DNA from 3 places in the Bradyrhizobium sp. GW821-FHT13H05 genome. Region 1 is predicted to be linked to each of the others. Evidence: predicted binding sites of a transcription regulator. Region 1 holds the regulator's gene; each other region holds the start of a gene.
The links. Region 1 encodes PhoB, which activates phosphate uptake and scavenging genes when phosphate is short. Its sites were predicted from a motif close to TGTCATNNANCTGTCAT; they were not measured.
Positions count from the first base shown of each region.

Region 2: the regulator PhoB is predicted to act here: its motif matches at 1,763-1,779, upstream of AC1RR3_RS35165 (acetoacetate decarboxylase).
Region 3: the regulator PhoB is predicted to act here: its motif matches at 2,169-2,185, upstream of AC1RR3_RS32535 (DUF47 domain-containing protein).

Region 1 is NZ_JBXAPO010000005.1:2,822-8,425, forward strand. Features, by position in the region: gene AC1RR3_RS16820 (aspartate aminotransferase family protein) at 1-710, opposite strand, end outside; gene AC1RR3_RS16825 (GcrA family cell cycle regulator) at 1,165-1,677, shown strand; gene phoB (phosphate regulon transcriptional regulator PhoB) at 1,800-2,507, opposite strand; gene phoU (phosphate signaling complex protein PhoU) at 2,530-3,246, opposite strand; gene pstB (phosphate ABC transporter ATP-binding protein PstB) at 3,258-4,079, opposite strand; gene pstA (phosphate ABC transporter permease PstA) at 4,076-4,921, opposite strand; gene pstC (phosphate ABC transporter permease subunit PstC) at 4,926-5,604, opposite strand, start outside.
Region 2 is NZ_JBXAPO010000019.1:147,928-153,531, reverse strand. Features, by position in the region: gene AC1RR3_RS35170 (transporter) at 1-699, opposite strand, end outside; gene AC1RR3_RS35165 (acetoacetate decarboxylase) at 811-1,593, opposite strand; gene AC1RR3_RS35160 (patatin-like phospholipase family protein) at 1,820-2,995, shown strand; gene AC1RR3_RS35155 (IclR family transcriptional regulator) at 3,134-3,928, opposite strand; gene AC1RR3_RS35150 (aminotransferase class V-fold PLP-dependent enzyme) at 4,163-5,323, shown strand; gene AC1RR3_RS35145 (amino acid ABC transporter substrate-binding protein) at 5,351-5,604, shown strand, end outside.
Region 3 is NZ_JBXAPO010000016.1:93,870-99,473, forward strand. Features, by position in the region: gene AC1RR3_RS32520 (ABC transporter substrate-binding protein) at 1-163, shown strand, start outside; gene AC1RR3_RS32525 (branched-chain amino acid ABC transporter permease) at 238-1,101, shown strand; gene AC1RR3_RS32530 (branched-chain amino acid ABC transporter permease) at 1,103-2,071, shown strand; gene AC1RR3_RS32535 (DUF47 domain-containing protein) at 2,228-2,872, shown strand; gene AC1RR3_RS32540 (inorganic phosphate transporter) at 2,888-3,895, shown strand; gene sugE (quaternary ammonium compound efflux SMR transporter SugE) at 3,888-4,202, opposite strand; gene AC1RR3_RS32550 (peptide chain release factor 3) at 4,361-5,604, shown strand, end outside.

The DNA.
Region 1 (5,604 bases):
CCGGTGCGGCGATGCGCGAACAGATCGCCGGTGCGGCCCATGCCGGTCTGCACCTCGTCGAATGCGAGCAGCAGGCCCTTCTCGTCGCAGAGCTGGCGCAACGCCCTCAGGAAGGCGGGCGTCGCCGAGCGCACGCCGCCCTCACCCTGGATCGGCTCGATCAGGATGCCGGCGGTCTGCGGACCGATCGCTTTCTTGACGGCTTCGATATCGCCATGCGGGACCTGGTCGAAACCGTCCATCGGCGGACCGAAACCTTCGAGATATTTTGCAGATCCCGTCGCGGCCAGCGTTGCCAGCGTGCGGCCGTGGAAGGCGCCTTCAAAGGTGATGATGCGGTAACGTTCCGGATGTCCCTTGGAGAAGTGATGATGGCGGACCAGCTTGATCACACCTTCCAGCGCTTCGGCGCCGGAATTGCAGAAGAACACGAAGTCCGCAAAACTCTCATTGCACAGGCGCGCGGCGAGCTTCTCGCCGTCGGGGCTCTGGAACAGGTTCGACATGTGCCAGAGCTTGGTCGCCTGCTCCTGCAACGCCTTGACCAGCGCCGGATGGGCGTGGCCGAGCGCGTTCACGGCGACGCCGGAGGTAAAATCGAGATAGCGATCGCCATTGGTCGCAATCAGCCAGCAGCCTTCGCCGCGCTCGAAACCGAGGTCCGACCTGGCGAAAACGGGGAGCAAATGCGGCGCAGCGCTGTTAGTCATGACGGTCACTTGATGTTGAGGACGGTGTGAGCGTGCATTGCGCAACGCACCATTGACCGGCCCGGAAAACGAAACGTGCCGCCTTTTAAGGGCGGCACGTGACACTATCTTATGCCGGGTAGAACGGGTGTCAATGCCGCCCGAAAGCCTCGCGAAACGCTGAATCCGTAGTCTTGCGGTGCCGAATTTACGTGGTTTTAGCCACGGAACATGTGGAAGCGAGTCGGCGGACTCTTGCGCGTGAGTCACGCCATATTGTAGCGTTTGGCTTGTCAGATACGACATCTCGTGCAGTGTTTCTGATCCTCTAAGTCCTCATGTACCGGCGTAAACGTTCGGGCGGCTCTCGGTGCCCGGCGAGCCTTAAGGGATTCTGACGGCACGGGTTTTTCAAGGCTTAGGCATTCGCCGCGAGGCGCCAGGATGGCAGCCGCACGGCGAGGGAAAGGGTGCAATGACGGTTTTGACCTGGTCCGACGATCGCGTCGAGCAGTTGAAAAAGCTCTGGGAGGCCGGATTGTCGGCCAGCCAGATTGCGGCCGAGCTCGGCAACGTGACCCGTAATGCCGTGATCGGCAAAGTGCACAGGCTCGGCCTGTCCGGCCGCGCCAAGAGCCCCTCATCGGCTGCTCCCCGGCCGCGCAAGGCGCGTCCCGCGCAGCATATGATGCGGGTGACCCGCCCGATCTCGCGCGGCAACACCGCGCTGGCGCAGGCCTTCGACGTCGAGGTCGAGGCTGAACCGGTCACCTACGACAACGTGGTGCCGATGAGCCAGCGGCTGTCGCTGCTGGAGCTGAACGAGGCGACCTGCCACTGGCCGGTCGGCGACCCCTCGAGCCCGGATTTCTTCTTCTGCGGCGGCAAGGCGCTCTCCGGCCTGCCCTACTGCGCCCAGCACTCGCGGGTGGCGTATCAGCCGGCCGCAGATCGCCGGCGGGCGCCGGCGAAGCCGGGTCCGCGCTGAGCTGGGCCCCAAACGACATCGTTCCGGCCTAATGCGCAATTGCGCACGGGGGACCGGGACGATCCGGACATAAAAAAGCGCGCCACCCGGCGCGCTTTTTATTGGCTTGCTTGCAGCAAACCTTACGTCTGCTCCGCCTTCGCGAAACGGTCATCCAGCGCGTAGCCGGCACCGCGGACGGTGCGGATCGGGTCCTGCTCGCGACCGAGATTGAGCAGCTTGCGCAGACGGCCGATGTGAACGTCGACGGTGCGCTCGTCGATATAGATGTCGCGGCCCCAGACGCTGTCGAGCAGCTGCTCGCGCGAGAACACGCGGCCGGGATGCTCCAGGAAGAACTCCAGCAGGCGATATTCGGTCGGGCCAAGGTCGATCGGCCGGCCCGAGCGCGCGACACGGCGCTTGTCGCGGTCGAGCTCGATGTCGCCATAGGCGAGCACGGTGGCGAGCCGCTCGGGGCTGGCGCGCCGCAGCAGGCCCTTCACGCGGGCGAGCAGCTCGGGCACCGAGAACGGCTTGACGATGTAGTCGTCGGCACCGGTCGCAAGACCCCGCACCCGCTCGCTCTCCTCGCCGCGCGCCGTGAGCATGATGATCGGCAGCTGCTTGGTCTCGGGCCGGGTGCGAAGCCGCCGGCACAATTCGATGCCTGACAGGCCCGGCAACATCCAGTCGAGCACGATCAGATCGGGAATGTGCTCCTTGAGGCGGGTGTCGGCGTCGTCGCCACGCATCACCGTCTCGACGTCATAGCCGTCGCCTTCGAGGTTGTAGCGGAGAAGCTCGGTGAGAGCTTCCTCGTCCTCAACCACCATAATGCGTGCGCCCATCAGGTCGTCGCTCCTTAAGTCTTCAGGTATTGGGGACCGTGGTGGCGAAGGTCGTCATGTCGCCCTTCGGCCGCTTGTCGGTGATCGCCTGGCCCTCGATCATGTAGAACACGGTCTCGGCGATGTTGGTGGCGTGGTCGCCGATCCGCTCGATGTTCTTGGCGCAGAACATCAGGTGGATGCAGAACGAGATGTTGCGCGGATCCTCCATCATGTAGGTGAGGAGCTCGCGGAACAGCGAGGTGCAGATGGCGTCGACTTCCTCGTCGCCCTTCCAAACCGCCATCGCCGCCGGCAGATCATGCGCGGCATAGGCGTCCAGCACCGACTTGACCTGCTGCTGCACGAGATCGGTCATGTGCTCCAGGCCGCGGAACAATTTGAGCGGATGGAAATCCGTCTCCAGCGCCGCGACGCGCTTGCCCATGTTCTTGGCGAGGTCGCCGATGCGCTCCAGATCGGTCGCGACGCGCATGGCGCCGACGATCTCGCGCAGATCCACCGCCATCGGCTGGCGGCGCGCGATGGTGAGCACGGCGCGCTCCTCGATCTTCTTCTGCAGCGCGTCGAGCTCGACGTCGATGGCGACGACGCGCTGGCCGAGCGCGACGTCGCGGCGGATCAAAGCGTCGACGGAATCGACGATCATGCGCTCGGCGATGCCGCCCATCTCCGCGACCAGCCGGGTGAGCTCCTGGAGGTCGGTGTCGAAGGCCTTTGCGGTATGTTCAGTACCCATGTCCCGTCTCCTCAGCCGAACCGGCCGGTGATGTAATCCTGCGTGCGCCGGTCGGTCGGCGACGTGAAGATCTTGCTGGTGTCGTCGAACTCGATCAGCTCGCCGAGATACATGAAGGCGGTCTTGTCGGAGACGCGCGCCGCCTGCTGCATGTTGTGGGTGACGATCGCGATCGTGTAGTTCTCGGACAGTTCCTGGATCAGCTCCTCGACCTTGGCGGTCGAGATCGGGTCGAGCGCCGAGCAGGGCTCGTCGAACAGGATCACCTCGGGCCGCACCGCGACCGTGCGGGCGATGCAGAGGCGCTGCTGCTGGCCGCCGGAGAGCGACAGGCCGGAGGCGTTGAGCTTGTCCTTGACCTCGTTCCACAGCGCGCCGCCGCGCAGCGCCTTCTCGACGCGGTCGTCCATCTCGGACTTCGAGATCTTCTCGTAGAGGCGGATGCCGAAGGCGATATTCTCGTAGATCGTCATCGGGAACGGCGTCGGCTTCTGGAACACCATGCCGACGCGGGCGCGCAGCAGGTTGAGGTCGAGCTTGGGATCGAGGATGTTGGTCTGGTCGAGCATCAGCTGACCGGTGACGCGCTGGCCGGGATAGAGGTCGTACATCCGGTTGAAGATGCGCAGCAGGGTCGACTTGCCGCAGCCGGACGGGCCGATGAACGCGGTGACTCGGTTGGTGCCGAGCGCCAGATTGATGTTCTTCAGCGCGTGGTGCTCGCCATAATAGAAGTTGAGGTTGCGCACCGTCACCTTGGCCGGGGCGTCGGGCAACACCGGCGCCTGCGGCAAACCACCGGCCGCGCTCATCGATACAGAAAGCTCACTCATTTTGCGGTCCTCTCGGCGCCAAGGATGCGCGCGCCAATGTTCAGGGCAAGCACGGTAATCGTGATCAGCAGCGCGCCGCTCCAGGCGAGCTGCTTCCAATAGGCGTAGGGGCTCTGGACGAAGTTGTTGATGGTGACCGGCAGGTTCGCCATCGTCTTGTTCAGGCCGAGGCTGAAGAACTGGTTCGACAGCGCGGTGAAGAGCAGCGGCGCGGTCTCGCCGGCAACGCGGGCGGTTGCGAGCAGCACGCCGGTGATGAGGCCCGACCGGGCAGCGCGATAGGCGATGCGCTTGATCACCAGCGAGCGCGGCAGGCCGAGGGCGGAGGCCGCCTCGCGCAGCGCGTTCGGCACCAGCAGCAACATGTCCTCGGTGGTGCGCAGCACGACCGGGATCACGATGACCGCGAGCGCGAGTGAGCCTGCGATCGCGGAGAATCCGCGCATCGGCACCACCACCGCGCCATAGATGAACAGGCCGATGATGATCGAGGGTGCCGAGAGCAGGATGTCGTTGATGAAGCGGATCACCGAGGTCAGGCGATCGTTGCGGCCGTATTCGGCAAGATAGGTGCCGGCGAACAGGCCGAGCGGCGCGCCGATGCCGACGCCGATCACGGTCATGATGATCGAGCCGACGATGGCGTTGCGCAGGCCGCCTTCGGTCGAGCCCGGAGGCGGCGTGTCCGCAACGAAGATCTCCAGGTTCAGGCCGGCGAGGCCGTTGTAGAGCAGCGTGATCAGGATCAGCGCGAGCCAGGTGACGCCGAAGGCGGCAGCGGCGATGCAGAGCCCGCGAACGACGATGTCCTTGCGGCGGCGGCGCGAATAGATCGGGTTCATGGCGCTAGTTCCCCGCCTTCTTTTCCAGCCGCATCAACATCAGCCGCGCGGCTGCGAGCACGAAGAACGTCAGCACGAACAGCAAGAGGCCGAGCAGGATCAGGCCGGACTGGTGCAGGCCGTCGCTTTCGGCGAACTCGGATGCGATCGCCGCCGAGATCGTGGTGCCCGGCGCGAAGATCGACCCCGAGATGCGGAACGAGTTGCCGATGATGAAGGTCACCGCCATGGTCTCGCCGAGCGCGCGGCCCAGCGCCAGCATGACGCCGCCGATGACCCCGACGCGGGTGTAGGGGATCACCACGCTGCGGACGACCTCCCAGGTGGTGCAACCGACGCCGTAGGCGGCTTCCTTCAGCACCGGCGGCACCGTCTTGAACACGTCGACCGAGATCGAGGTGATGAACGGCAGCACCATGATGGCGAGGATCAGCGCGGCGTTGAACAGGCTGAGATAGGACGGAGGACCTGCGAAGATCGCGCCCAGCACGGGCACGCCGTCGAAGATCTTGATCATGAAGGGCTGGAAGGTGTTGGCCAGGAACGGGCCGAGCACGAAGAAGCCCCACATGCCGTAGATGATCGAGGGAATGCCGGCGAGCAGCTCGATCGCCATGCCGATCGGGCGGCGCAGCCATTGCGGGCAGAGCTCGGTCAGGAAGATCGCAATGCCGAGACCCACG
Region 2 (5,604 bases), on a different contig from region 1:
CAGGTCCGGCGCGAGGTGATCGGTGTTCTTCTGGTCGAGGCGATGAAACAGCGTGCGCAGGCCGGTGAGCTGGCGATGCAGCCTGACACAGGTACGGCGGAGACGGCCGAGATTGCGGCGCATCTCCGGCTTGGCGTCATCGGCGAGGATGCGCTCCTCGATCTCGTCGATCTCCTGGCCGAGCTTGTCGGCCATCCTGTCCAGCGTGTCGGCGACCTCGTCGACGATCTTTTCCAGGAGATGGGCGACGTTGTCGACGCGGTAGCCGCCTTCGAGCACCCGGCGCGTCGCGTCCGCCGAGCACAGCGCCTGATGACGTCCGCTGACCAGCAGGCGCTCGGTCATGGCGAAGCGCAGGAAAGCGGTCTCCTCCGTCGCGCTGTCGATGTCGCGCACGAGATCGGAGAACACACCATAGACGCAATGGTCGATGACATGGAGCTGCTGGAAGGTGTCATTCGAGAGCAGCAATTCGCGCGCCAGCGGCGGCAGATGCGAGGTCGCGATCCACGGCCGCGCCCGCGCATCGGTCAGGTTGAAATGCAGCCAGAGCCGGCCGTCATGGCTGAACTCGATCGCCTGATCGATCCGCAGCGGTTCGGCGCTGCCGTCGCTGTGCAGGCGGAACGCCCACACCAGGCCGGGGATGGCCGGTTCGGCGTTCGATGTCGCGCTGACAAGCTTTGCCGGCTCAGCCATGGCCAACCCCAACCGTCAACAAATGCCCCGTCTCCGGAAGATGGCTGACGGCATCTTCCGGATCCACGCGGGTACTCAATTACGGCTTTGTTACAGTTTGATGATGGCCGCCTATTCCGCGGCCAGCCCTGTCGCAGCCGCCGCCTCGGCTTCCCTGATGTAGTCGTGCACGACGCGGCCGAACGGCAGCGTCAGATCGGCAATGTAGTGATGCGCGCCGAGGCAGCGGCGGACCGGGAAATCGGCAACCGGCGCATTCACATGCGGCACCAGATGCAGCCGGCCGGGTCCGATCCAGGAGCCCTTCGGCACGATGTCGATGAGGTTGATGGCGACGAGCTGGCAGATCTCGAGCCGGCCGTCGACGCCGGGGATCATCTTCAGATTGACTTGCGTCTTCGACAGCGTCGCGCGGGTGAGATCGCCGTTGCCGGCCATGCTCTCGTGCTTGTAGCCCATCGTGCCCATGGCAACGAGCTGGCCGGCATATTCCAGCGTGCCGGTCAGCGTGTCCTTGACGATCTCGAGTTTCGGATGGGCGTATTTCTTGGGGAAGCCCCAGATCTCGCGGCCCGCGGCGATCGGCGGATCATCGTCGAGGTACATCTGCGAGACGAAGTTGACCTCCTCGCCGTTGAGGCGCGCGGGGATGACGAGGCCGGATTCGGTGTAGCTGCCGAAGCCGGACGAATCCGGCATCTTGATCCATTCGTAATGCACGATCGGCTGGTCGATCGGCTCCAGCGGCTCGGGCAGTCCGGCACGGATCAGGTCCGGGTCGGTCTCGTAGGTGATGACGAGGAATTCGCGGTTGACGAAGCGATAGGGCCCGGCCGGATAGCTCGGCCCCGCGGCCGGCATGGATGGAAGCCTCAGCAAATCTTCCCTGCGCATCGCTGGTCTCCTGTGTGATGTCTGTGAGGCCCGCCCGGCCGCTTCAGGCTCATGCAAATTGCTAGCCGCCAACATTGACTGCGATGTGAAGGATTTCCGTCAGACGCACGACCCGAGGCCATTCCCGCGGCGGCCATCCGGCATGCAAGCGATGCATCAGCGCCAGCATTGTCATCACGCCGTCACTGCCGGACGCAATCGTTCGGCGCAAGCAGGAGGCATCGCCATGGACGCCCGCACGTCGCAACCGACTTATGCAACGCATCAGCCGCCCGCACGGGGCTGGCGGCCCGAACGCTGCGACCGCGTCGCACTGGTGCTGCAAGGCGGCGGCGCACTCGGCGCCTACCAGGCCGGCGTCTACCAGGCGCTGCACGAGGCCGGCATCGAGCCCGACTGGGTCTGCGGTGTTTCAATCGGTGCGATCAACTCCGCCATCATCGCCGGCAACAAGCCGGAGCAGCGGTTAGATGCGCTGCGCACCTTCTGGGAGCGCATCACTGACCGCAAGATCTGGCACTACACGCCTGATGGCGATGTCTTCCGCCAGTGGCGCAACCTCACCAGCGCCTGGATGACGTCGGCGATGGGCCAGCCCGGCTTCTTCAGCCCGCACCAGGTCAATCCCTGGTTCAGCCCGGTCGGCGCCCGAACCGCGACGAGCTATTACGACACGGCGCCGCTCAAGGAGAGCCTGCTGGAGCTCGTCGATTTCGATCTCATCAACGAGAAGAAGGTCCGCTTCGCGGTCGGCGCGGTCAACGTGCTCTCAGGCAATTTCATCTATTTCGACAACGCCCATGACGAGATCGAGCCGGAGCACATCATGGCCTCCGGCGCCCTGCCCCCGGCGCTGCCGATGGTGCGGATCGGCACCGATCATTTCTGGGACGGCGGCATCGTCTCCAACACGCCGCTGCAGCATCTGCTCGACCAGGAGGACGCGCTCAATTCGCTGGTGTTCCAGGTCGACCTGTTCAGCGCCCGCGGCGTGCTGCCGCGCTCGATCCAGGACGTGATGGCCCGCCACAAGGACATCATGTATTCCTCACGCACCCGCCACAACACCGACGTCTATCGCCGCACGCACAATCTCAAGGTCCTGCTCTACAAGGCCCTGGCGAAGCTGCCGGAGGAACAGCTCTCCGACGAAGAGCGTGATCTCAAGACCAGCCTGTGCCACATGCCGGAGATCGCGATCCTGCATCTGATCTACCAGCAGAAGGCCTATGAGGGCGACGCCAAGGACCACGAATTCTCGGGCACCTCGATGCGCGAGCACTGGGCATCGGGCTATGAGGACACCAAGCGCACGCTGAAGCGCCGCGACTGGATCAAGATGCCGGAGCAAGGCATGGGGCTCGTGGTGCACGACGTGCACCGGGAGACGGAGAGCGCGTGAGGGGCGCTTCGGGCGGGCCGCTCAAGACAAAAATGCGAAAACAACCCCATGCACAGTAGAAGGGGCTTGGCGGATCAATGACTTACGCTTTTCCCGAATAAGATTTGACTCGTCGGGCAAAACAGGAGCATGATGGCATCATCGAGCATCCCCGCCGTCGTCCTCCTCAACCTGCAGAATTGTCTCCGATAGCAGCGCCGCGGCCTTTTGCAGCGGTGGGATGAACCGGTCCAGCTCGGCGAAGCTCACGCGCGCCACTGGCACGGAGACGCCGAGGCAGGCAATCAACTCCCGATCCGGGGACAGGATGGGGACGGCACATCCCACTACGCCCTTCACGTATTCTTCGTTGGTCTTGGCCCAGCCGCGTTGTCGCGTGTCATCGAGGACCTTCATCAGTCCGTGGACATCGACGATCGTCGTTTCCGTGAACTTTGTGAGAGGGAGTGCGCGGCACAGGTCCGCTCTGGTCCGCTGGGGCAATCTGCTCATGTAGATCTTTCCCGTGGACGTGCAGTGGAGCGGCGCCGCTTCGCCCGGATTGAACTGAAGACCCTGCGGCTCTGACACGCGGACGCTGTCGACATAGGCAACGACATTGTCGCGCACGACGCCGATCTCGCATTGCTCGCCGATCTCTCCCGCGACCGCCCGAAGCACGGCGTGCCGCCGCGCGGTACGGAAGGCCGCTCCGATGACAGAGGCGGACAACGTGACGAGCTGGTTTCCTACGACGTACCGCTTCGTCCCCAATGCTCTCTGAAGCAGTCCGCGGTCCTCGAGATTTCCGATCAACCTGTGTGCGGTCGGAAGAGGCAGCGAAAGAGCCTTTGCGATCTCGGCCGCCGAGACGGCTTTGCGTTGGTCGGCAACGTGCCGAACGATCGCGAAGGCGCGATCCAACGGTCCATCCTTATCAACTGGCTTGGTCATTTTCCCACCGGCTGGAATTCGCAGCGAAATCAAGATCAACGCCACTCATTATCATTTTTCGGAATAAAATATATTGAAATTCGACAAATTCGTTTGTCGAAATCGCCAAAGCTCATATTCTTGGCGTTGCCGGTGATTGACTAGAAATTGTGCAATGCAGTCTCGCCGTTCCGAGAATCCCGCTCCGCCGCTTGGCCGAGGGCCAGGTCCTGACGGCGCCAACAGGAGATGTGCATGTCTCGTCACTACGACGTGGACGCTGTGAGGAAGGAATTCCCCGCTGTCGAACGAATGGTGTACCTGGACGCCGGCTTTCAAACACCCCTCGCGCGTCCGGTGAAGGCAGCAATCGAGCTCTTCCTTCGCGAGGGTTTCGAGACGGCCGGTCCGAAGAGCGTCTGGCTCGACCGGGTGGAGCAGACCCGCGCGAAGGTCGCTCGCCTTCTCGGGGTCACGGCGGCTGAGATCGCCTTCACGAAGAACACGTCGGAAAGCATGAACATCGCGGCCAATGCGCTGCCGCTTCTGGCCGGCGACAATGTCCTGATGATCCACGGCGATCATCCGAACAACGCCTACGCGTTCCTCAACCTGCAACGGAAGGGCGTCGAAACGCGCTTCATTCCGATGACCGACATCGTCGATGCCGACAGCTTTGCTCCGTTCATCGACGACAGGACCCGTGCGATCTCGATGTCGCATGTAACGTTCCATGCCGGTCACCGCTTCGACATCGGGAGCGTCGGCGCACTGTGCGCGAGGAAGAAGCTCTACTTCGTCGTGGACGTGATGCAGGCAATCGGCGTCGTGCCTGTTGACGCCAAGGCGATCGGCGCCAGCTTCATCGGCTCCGGAAGCCACAAGGGATTGCTCGTGCCGCAGGGGCTCGGCCTGCTCTACTGGGACAAATCCCTCGGAGAGCTCGAACCGGCCTATCTCGCCGCCGCGAGTCTCGCCGAGGTCCCCGATGATCTCATCGCGCGTCCCGACAGGATGGCGCCCTCGCCGGCCGCAAGGCGGTTCGAGCTCGGCAATTTCAATCTGCCCGCGATCCATGCCCTGGGTGCGTCCCTCGACATGATCGAGCAGATCGGGGTGCAGAACATCCAGAACCACTGCTTCGACCTCGGCGACCACCTGATCGCGCGGCTGGACGAGCTGGGCGCGCGCCTCGTCGGCCCGCGCGATCGACAGCATCGCGCTCCGCACATCTATGTCATCGCCCTGCCAGCCACGGACTGGCTCAGCCATTTCGAGCAGAACGGCGTGCGCGTGTCGCCCGAACGCGACGGCATTCGCGTCTCGCTCGGCATGTTCAACACCACCGACGACATCGATCGCCTGATCGACGTCATTCGCCGGCGGGGGCTCGGACGCCCGTCGGTCGCAGCTTGAATTCGGCAAATGAGGGAAGGCAAAACCATGAAGAAGCTCGTTCAGGCGCTGGGACTTCTCCTGGCGCTCGTGGCTGGCAGCGCAAGCCCGTCCATGGCCGCTGACAGCCCGACGCTGGACAAGATCAAATCCAGCGGCGCGATCACCATCGGCTACCGCGAGGCCTCGATTCCATTCTCCTATCTCGGGCCCGATCAGAAGCCCGTCGGCTTCTCGCTCGATCTCTGCGCGGCGATCGTCGATCGCATCAAGGATGACCTGAAGTTGGCCAGTCTCAAGGT
Region 3 (5,604 bases), on a different contig from region 1:
TCAGCCGAACGGCCGCACCATCCACAGCGCCTATCTGTTCGAGGTGAAGAAGCCCTCGGAGTCCAAGGGCCCGTGGGATTTCTACAAGCTGGTCGGCACGGTGCCGGGCGACCAGGCCTTCACGCCGCTCTCCGAAAGCAAGTGCGCGCTGTTGAAGAAGTGAGATAACAGCCCGCAGGCCTAAAAGGTCTGCGGGCGACTTTCAGGGGAACGCCGAAGGGACCGGGTGCGGGATCGATGCAGGCTCTTTACGCTCAGCTACTGGTGGGACTGATCAACGGCTCGTTCTACGCGCTGCTCAGTCTCGGGCTTGCCGTGATCTTCGGCATGCTCAACATCATCAATTTCGCCCATGGCGCGCTCTACATGATGGGCGCCTTCGTCGCCTATTTCCTGCTGAACCTCGGCGGCATCAATTACTGGTGGGCGCTGCTGTTCGCGCCCATCATCGTCGGCATCTTCGGCATGATCCTGGAGCGGACCATGCTGCAATGGCTGACCGGGCTCGACCACCTCTACGGCCTGCTTTTGACCTTCGGCATCGCGCTGATCGTGCAGGGTGTGTTCCAGAACTATTTCGGCTCCTCCGGCCTGCCTTACGCCATTCCGGACCAACTCAAGGGCGGCATGAATCTCGGCTTCATGTTCCTGCCGATCTATCGCGGCTGGGTCGTCATCTTCTCGCTGGTGGTATGTATTGCGACCTGGTTCCTGATCGAGAAGACGCGGCTCGGCGCTTACCTCCGCGCCGCCACTGAAAACCCGACGCTGGTCCGCGCCTTCGGCGTCAACGTGCCGCGCATGATCACGCTGACCTACGGCCTCGGTGTCGGCCTTGCCGCGCTCGCCGGCGTGCTCTCGGCCCCGATCAACCAGGTGCGGCCGCTGATGGGGGCGGACCTCATCATCGTGGTGTTCGCGGTGGTGGTGATCGGCGGCATGGGCTCGATCATGGGCTCCATCATCACCGGCTTCGCGCTCGGTGTGATCGAGGGCTTGACCAAGTATTTCTACCCCGAGGCCTCCAACACCGTCGTGTTCGTGCTGATGGTGCTGGTGCTCTTGGTGAAGCCAACGGGATTGACGGGAAGGGCAGCCTGATATGACAGCCTTGACGGACGACACGCTGCCGGTGACCCCGCGCGCGATGCGTGACGAGATGATCGTGTTCGTGGTGATGGCGCTGTTGCTGGCGTCAGTGCCGTTCACGGGCGTCTATCCGTTCTTCGTGATGCAGGCGCTGTGCTTCGCGCTGCTCGCCTGCGCCTTCAATCTTCTGATCGGCTATGGCGGCCTGTTGTCGTTCGGCCACGCGATGTTCATGGGCACCGCCGGCTATTGCAGCGCGCACGCGCTGAAAGTGTGGGGGTTGCCGCCCGAACTCGGCATCCTCGTCGGTATCGCCGCGGCGTTCGGGCTGTCGCTCATCACCGGCTACATCTCGATCCGCCGCCAGGGCATCTATTTTTCGATGATCACCCTGGCGCTGTCGCAGCTGCTGTATTTCATCTATCTCCAGGCGCCGTTCACCCATGGTGAGGACGGTATCCAGGGCATTCCGCAGGGACGCATGTTCGGTGTCCTCGATCTGTCCAAGCCGACGATCCTGTACTATGTCGTGCTGGTGGGCTTCCTCGCCGGCTTCCTGCTGATCTTCCGCATCATCAATTCGCCCTTCGGTGAAGTCCTGAAGTCGATCCGTGAAAACGAGCCGCGCGCGATCTCGCTCGGCTACCGCACCGACCAGTACAAGTTCCTGGCCTTCGTCCTCTCGGGCACGCTCGCGGGCTTTGCCGGATCGCTGAAAGTGTTCGTGGCGCAGAATGCCTCGCTCACCGACGTGCACTGGTCGATGTCGGGCGAAGTCGTGCTGATGACGCTGGTCGGGGGGCTCGGCACCATCTTCGGCCCGGTGGTTGGCGCCTTCGTGATCATCGCCATGCAGCAATATCTGGCGAGCTTCGGCCAATGGGTGACGGTGATCCAGGGCTCGATCTTCGTGATCTGCGTGCTCACCTTCCGCCGCGGCGTCATCGGTGAAATCGCGCATTACTTCCGGCGCTCGCTCTAAGTTATTGATTTAACGTAAGGTTAACCGCCGATTGAAAGCGGTGGATGATCCGGCTCCGCGGGCGTGAGGTGAGACGCGCGCGGATCGAAAATGGTCTATGACAGTTTCATGACGGCCCGTTCGGGTCGGGCCATTTCCAACCGGTAGCCTATTCCCATGATGCGATGGTTTCGCGCGTTCCTGCCCAAGGAAGAACGGTTCTTCGACCTGTTCGACCGCCATGCCCAGACCGTGATCCAGGGCTCGATCGCGCTCCAGGGCGTGCTCAACGGGGGCGAGGAGACGCCGGTCTACTGCCAGCGCGTCAACCAGTTCGAGAACGACGCCGACAACATCACCCGTGAGGTGCTGACGGCGGTGCGCCGCACCTTCATCACGCCGTTCGACCGCGGCGACATCAAGAACCTGATCACCTCGATGGACGATGCCATCGACCAGATGCAGCAGACGGCCAAGGCCGTGATGCTGTTCGAGGTCCGCACCTTCGAGCCGCCGATGCGCGAGATCGGCGCGCTGCTGATCGAATGCGCCAATCTGGTCGGGCGCGCGCTGCCTTTGATGCAGGAGATCGGCAAGAACGTCGCCATGCTCACCGCGATCACGGAAGAGCTGACCAAGCTCGAGGGCCGGGTCGACGATCTCCACGACATCGGGATGAAGGAGCTGTTCCTCAAGCATCGCGACGGCAGCGCGATGGATTTCATCGTCGGTGTCGAGATCTACGACCACCTCGAAAAGGTGGCCGATCGCTTCGACGACGTCGCGAACGAGATCAACAGCATCGTCATCGAGCAAGTTTAGGGCAGGGGCCTCGCCGTGGATGCTGCGTTGGGTCTTCCCGTCCTGGTCGGACTGATCGCCGTCGCGCTGCTGTTCGATTTCCTGAACGGCCTGCACGACGCTGCCAATTCGATCGCGACCATCGTCTCGACCCGCGTGTTGCGGCCACAATTCGCGGTGTTCTGGGCTGCGTTCTTCAATTTCGTCGCCTTCATGGTGTTCGGGCTGCACGTCGCCCAGACCATCGGTACCGGCATCATCGATCCCTCGATCGTCGATGCCCATGTGATCTTCGCGGCCCTCGTCGGCGCCATCGTCTGGAACCTCGTGACCTGGGGCCTAGGCATCCCGTCCTCGTCGTCGCATGCGCTGATCGGCGGTCTCGTCGGCGGTGGCATGGCCAAGGCGGGGATCTCGGCGGCGGTGTGGAGCGGATTGTCCAAGGCGGTGCTGGCGATCGTGCTGTCGCCGCTGGTCGGTTTCCTGCTCGCGATGATGCTGGTGGCGATCGTGTCCTGGCTCTCGGTGCGCTCGACGCCGTTTGCGGTCGATCGCGCCTTCCGCATCCTGCAATTCGCCTCCGCCTCGCTCTATTCGCTCGGCCATGGCGGCAATGACGCGCAGAAGACCATGGGCATCATCGCGGTGCTGCTCTATTCGCAGGGCCATCTCGGCAGCGAATTTTCCGTGCCGTTCTGGGTGGTGCTGTCCTGCCAGGCGGCGATGGCCTTGGGTACCCTGATGGGCGGCTGGCGCATCGTCCGCACCATGGGCCTGCGCATCACCAAGCTGACGCCGATGCAGGGCTTCTGCGCCGAAACCGGCGGTGCCGCGACCCTGTTCATGGCGACCTTCCTCGGGGTTCCCGTCTCGACCACCCACACCATCACCGGTGCCATCGTCGGCGTCGGTGCGGCCCGCCGCGTCTCGGCAGTGCGCTGGAACGTCGCGAGCTCGATCGTCTATGCCTGGGTGATCACGATCCCGGCCTCGGCCATCGTTGCGGCGCTGACCTGGTGGGTGGTCAAGATCTTCGTCAAGTAACGAGCTTCAGCCCAGCGATGCCGGCGATGATCAGCCCGATGCTGGCGAGGCGGAACGCCGTGGCCGGCTCGCCGAACAGGACGATGCCGAGCGCGGCGGTGCCGACCGCCCCGATGCCGGTCCAGACCGCATAGGCGGTTCCGACGGGCAGCGATTTGAGGGCTATCCCGAGCAGGATGACGCTGCTGGCCATGGCGGCGAGCGTGATGACGGACGGAACAAGCCTGGTAAAGCCCTCGGTGTATTTCAGGCCGATCGCCCAGGTGATTTCGAGAAGACCGGCGATAAACAGGATACCCCAGGCCATGATGACCCTCCATTCAAGGCAGGGTCGTCCCCGCGGCTGACATTGCTGATGAATAGGAGGGCCGTCCCTCCCATGGCCGATATGGGGCTGGCCGGAAGGCACCGCAATCACCACATGAGGCTTGATCCGGCCCATTTTCCCTGCCAAACGCTCCCGCCATGTCCGACATCGCTACCACCACAGCCGAATCGCCGGCCCGTTCCCCGCTTGCTGCCGAGGTGGCGCGGCGGCGGACTTTTGCGATCATTTCGCACCCGGACGCCGGCAAGACCACGCTGACCGAAAAGCTGCTGCTGTTCGGCGGCGCCATCAACCTCGCCGGCCAGGTCAAGGCCAAGGGCGAGCGGCGCAACACCCGCTCGGACTGGATGAAGATCGAGCGCGAGCGCGGCATCTCGGTCGTGACTTCGGTCATGACCTTCGAGTTCGAGGGGCTGGTGTTCAACCTGCTGGACACGCCGGGCCACGAGGACTTTTCGGAAGACACCTATCGCACGCTGACGGCCGTCGATTCCGCCGTGATGGTGATCGACGCTGCCAAGGGCATCGAGGCGCGCACCCGAAAGCTGTTCGAGGTGTGCCGCCTGCGCGACATCCCGATCATCACCTTCATCAACAAGATGGACCGCGAGAGCCGCGACGTTTTCGAGCTGCTCGACGAAATCGAGAAGACGCTGGCGCTCGACACCACGCCAATGACCTGGCCGGTCGGCCGTGGCCGCGACTTTCTCGGCACCTATGACGTCGTCAATGGCGGCGTGCGGCTGCTCGAAGGCGGTGGCGCCAAGACTGGCGCCGCGCAGCAGATCGAGATCGCCGAGCTCGGAAAGCTCAACGCCAATCTCGACGTCTCCGCGGTGAAGGACGAGCTCGAGCTCGTCACTGCGGCCTCCAAGCCGTTCGAGCTGGAAGCCTTTCGCGAGGGGCATCTGACGCCGGTCTATTTCGGCAGCGCGCTGCGCAATTTCGGCGTCGGCGATCTGCTGGAGGGCCTCGGCAAATTCGCCCCCGAGCCGCGCGCGCAGGAGAGCGACCAGCGCAAGATCGAGGCGACCGATCCGCGCATGAGCGCCTTCGTGTTTAAGATCCAGGCGAACATGGATCCGAACCATCGCGATCGCATCGCCTTTGCACGTCTGTGTTCCGGCAAGCTCAGCCGCGGCATGAAGGCGAAGCTGGTGCGCACCGGCAAGAGCATGCCGCTGTCGAGCCCGCAATTCTTCTTCGCGCAGGACCGTTCGGTCGCGGACGAAGCCTTCGCCGGCGACGTCGTCGGCATTCCCAATCACGGCACGCTGCGCATCGGCGACACGCTGACCGAGGGAGAGGATTTCAACTTCGTCGGCGTGCCGAGCTTTGCGCCGGAAATCGTCCGCCGCGTGCGGCTGACCGACGCGATGAA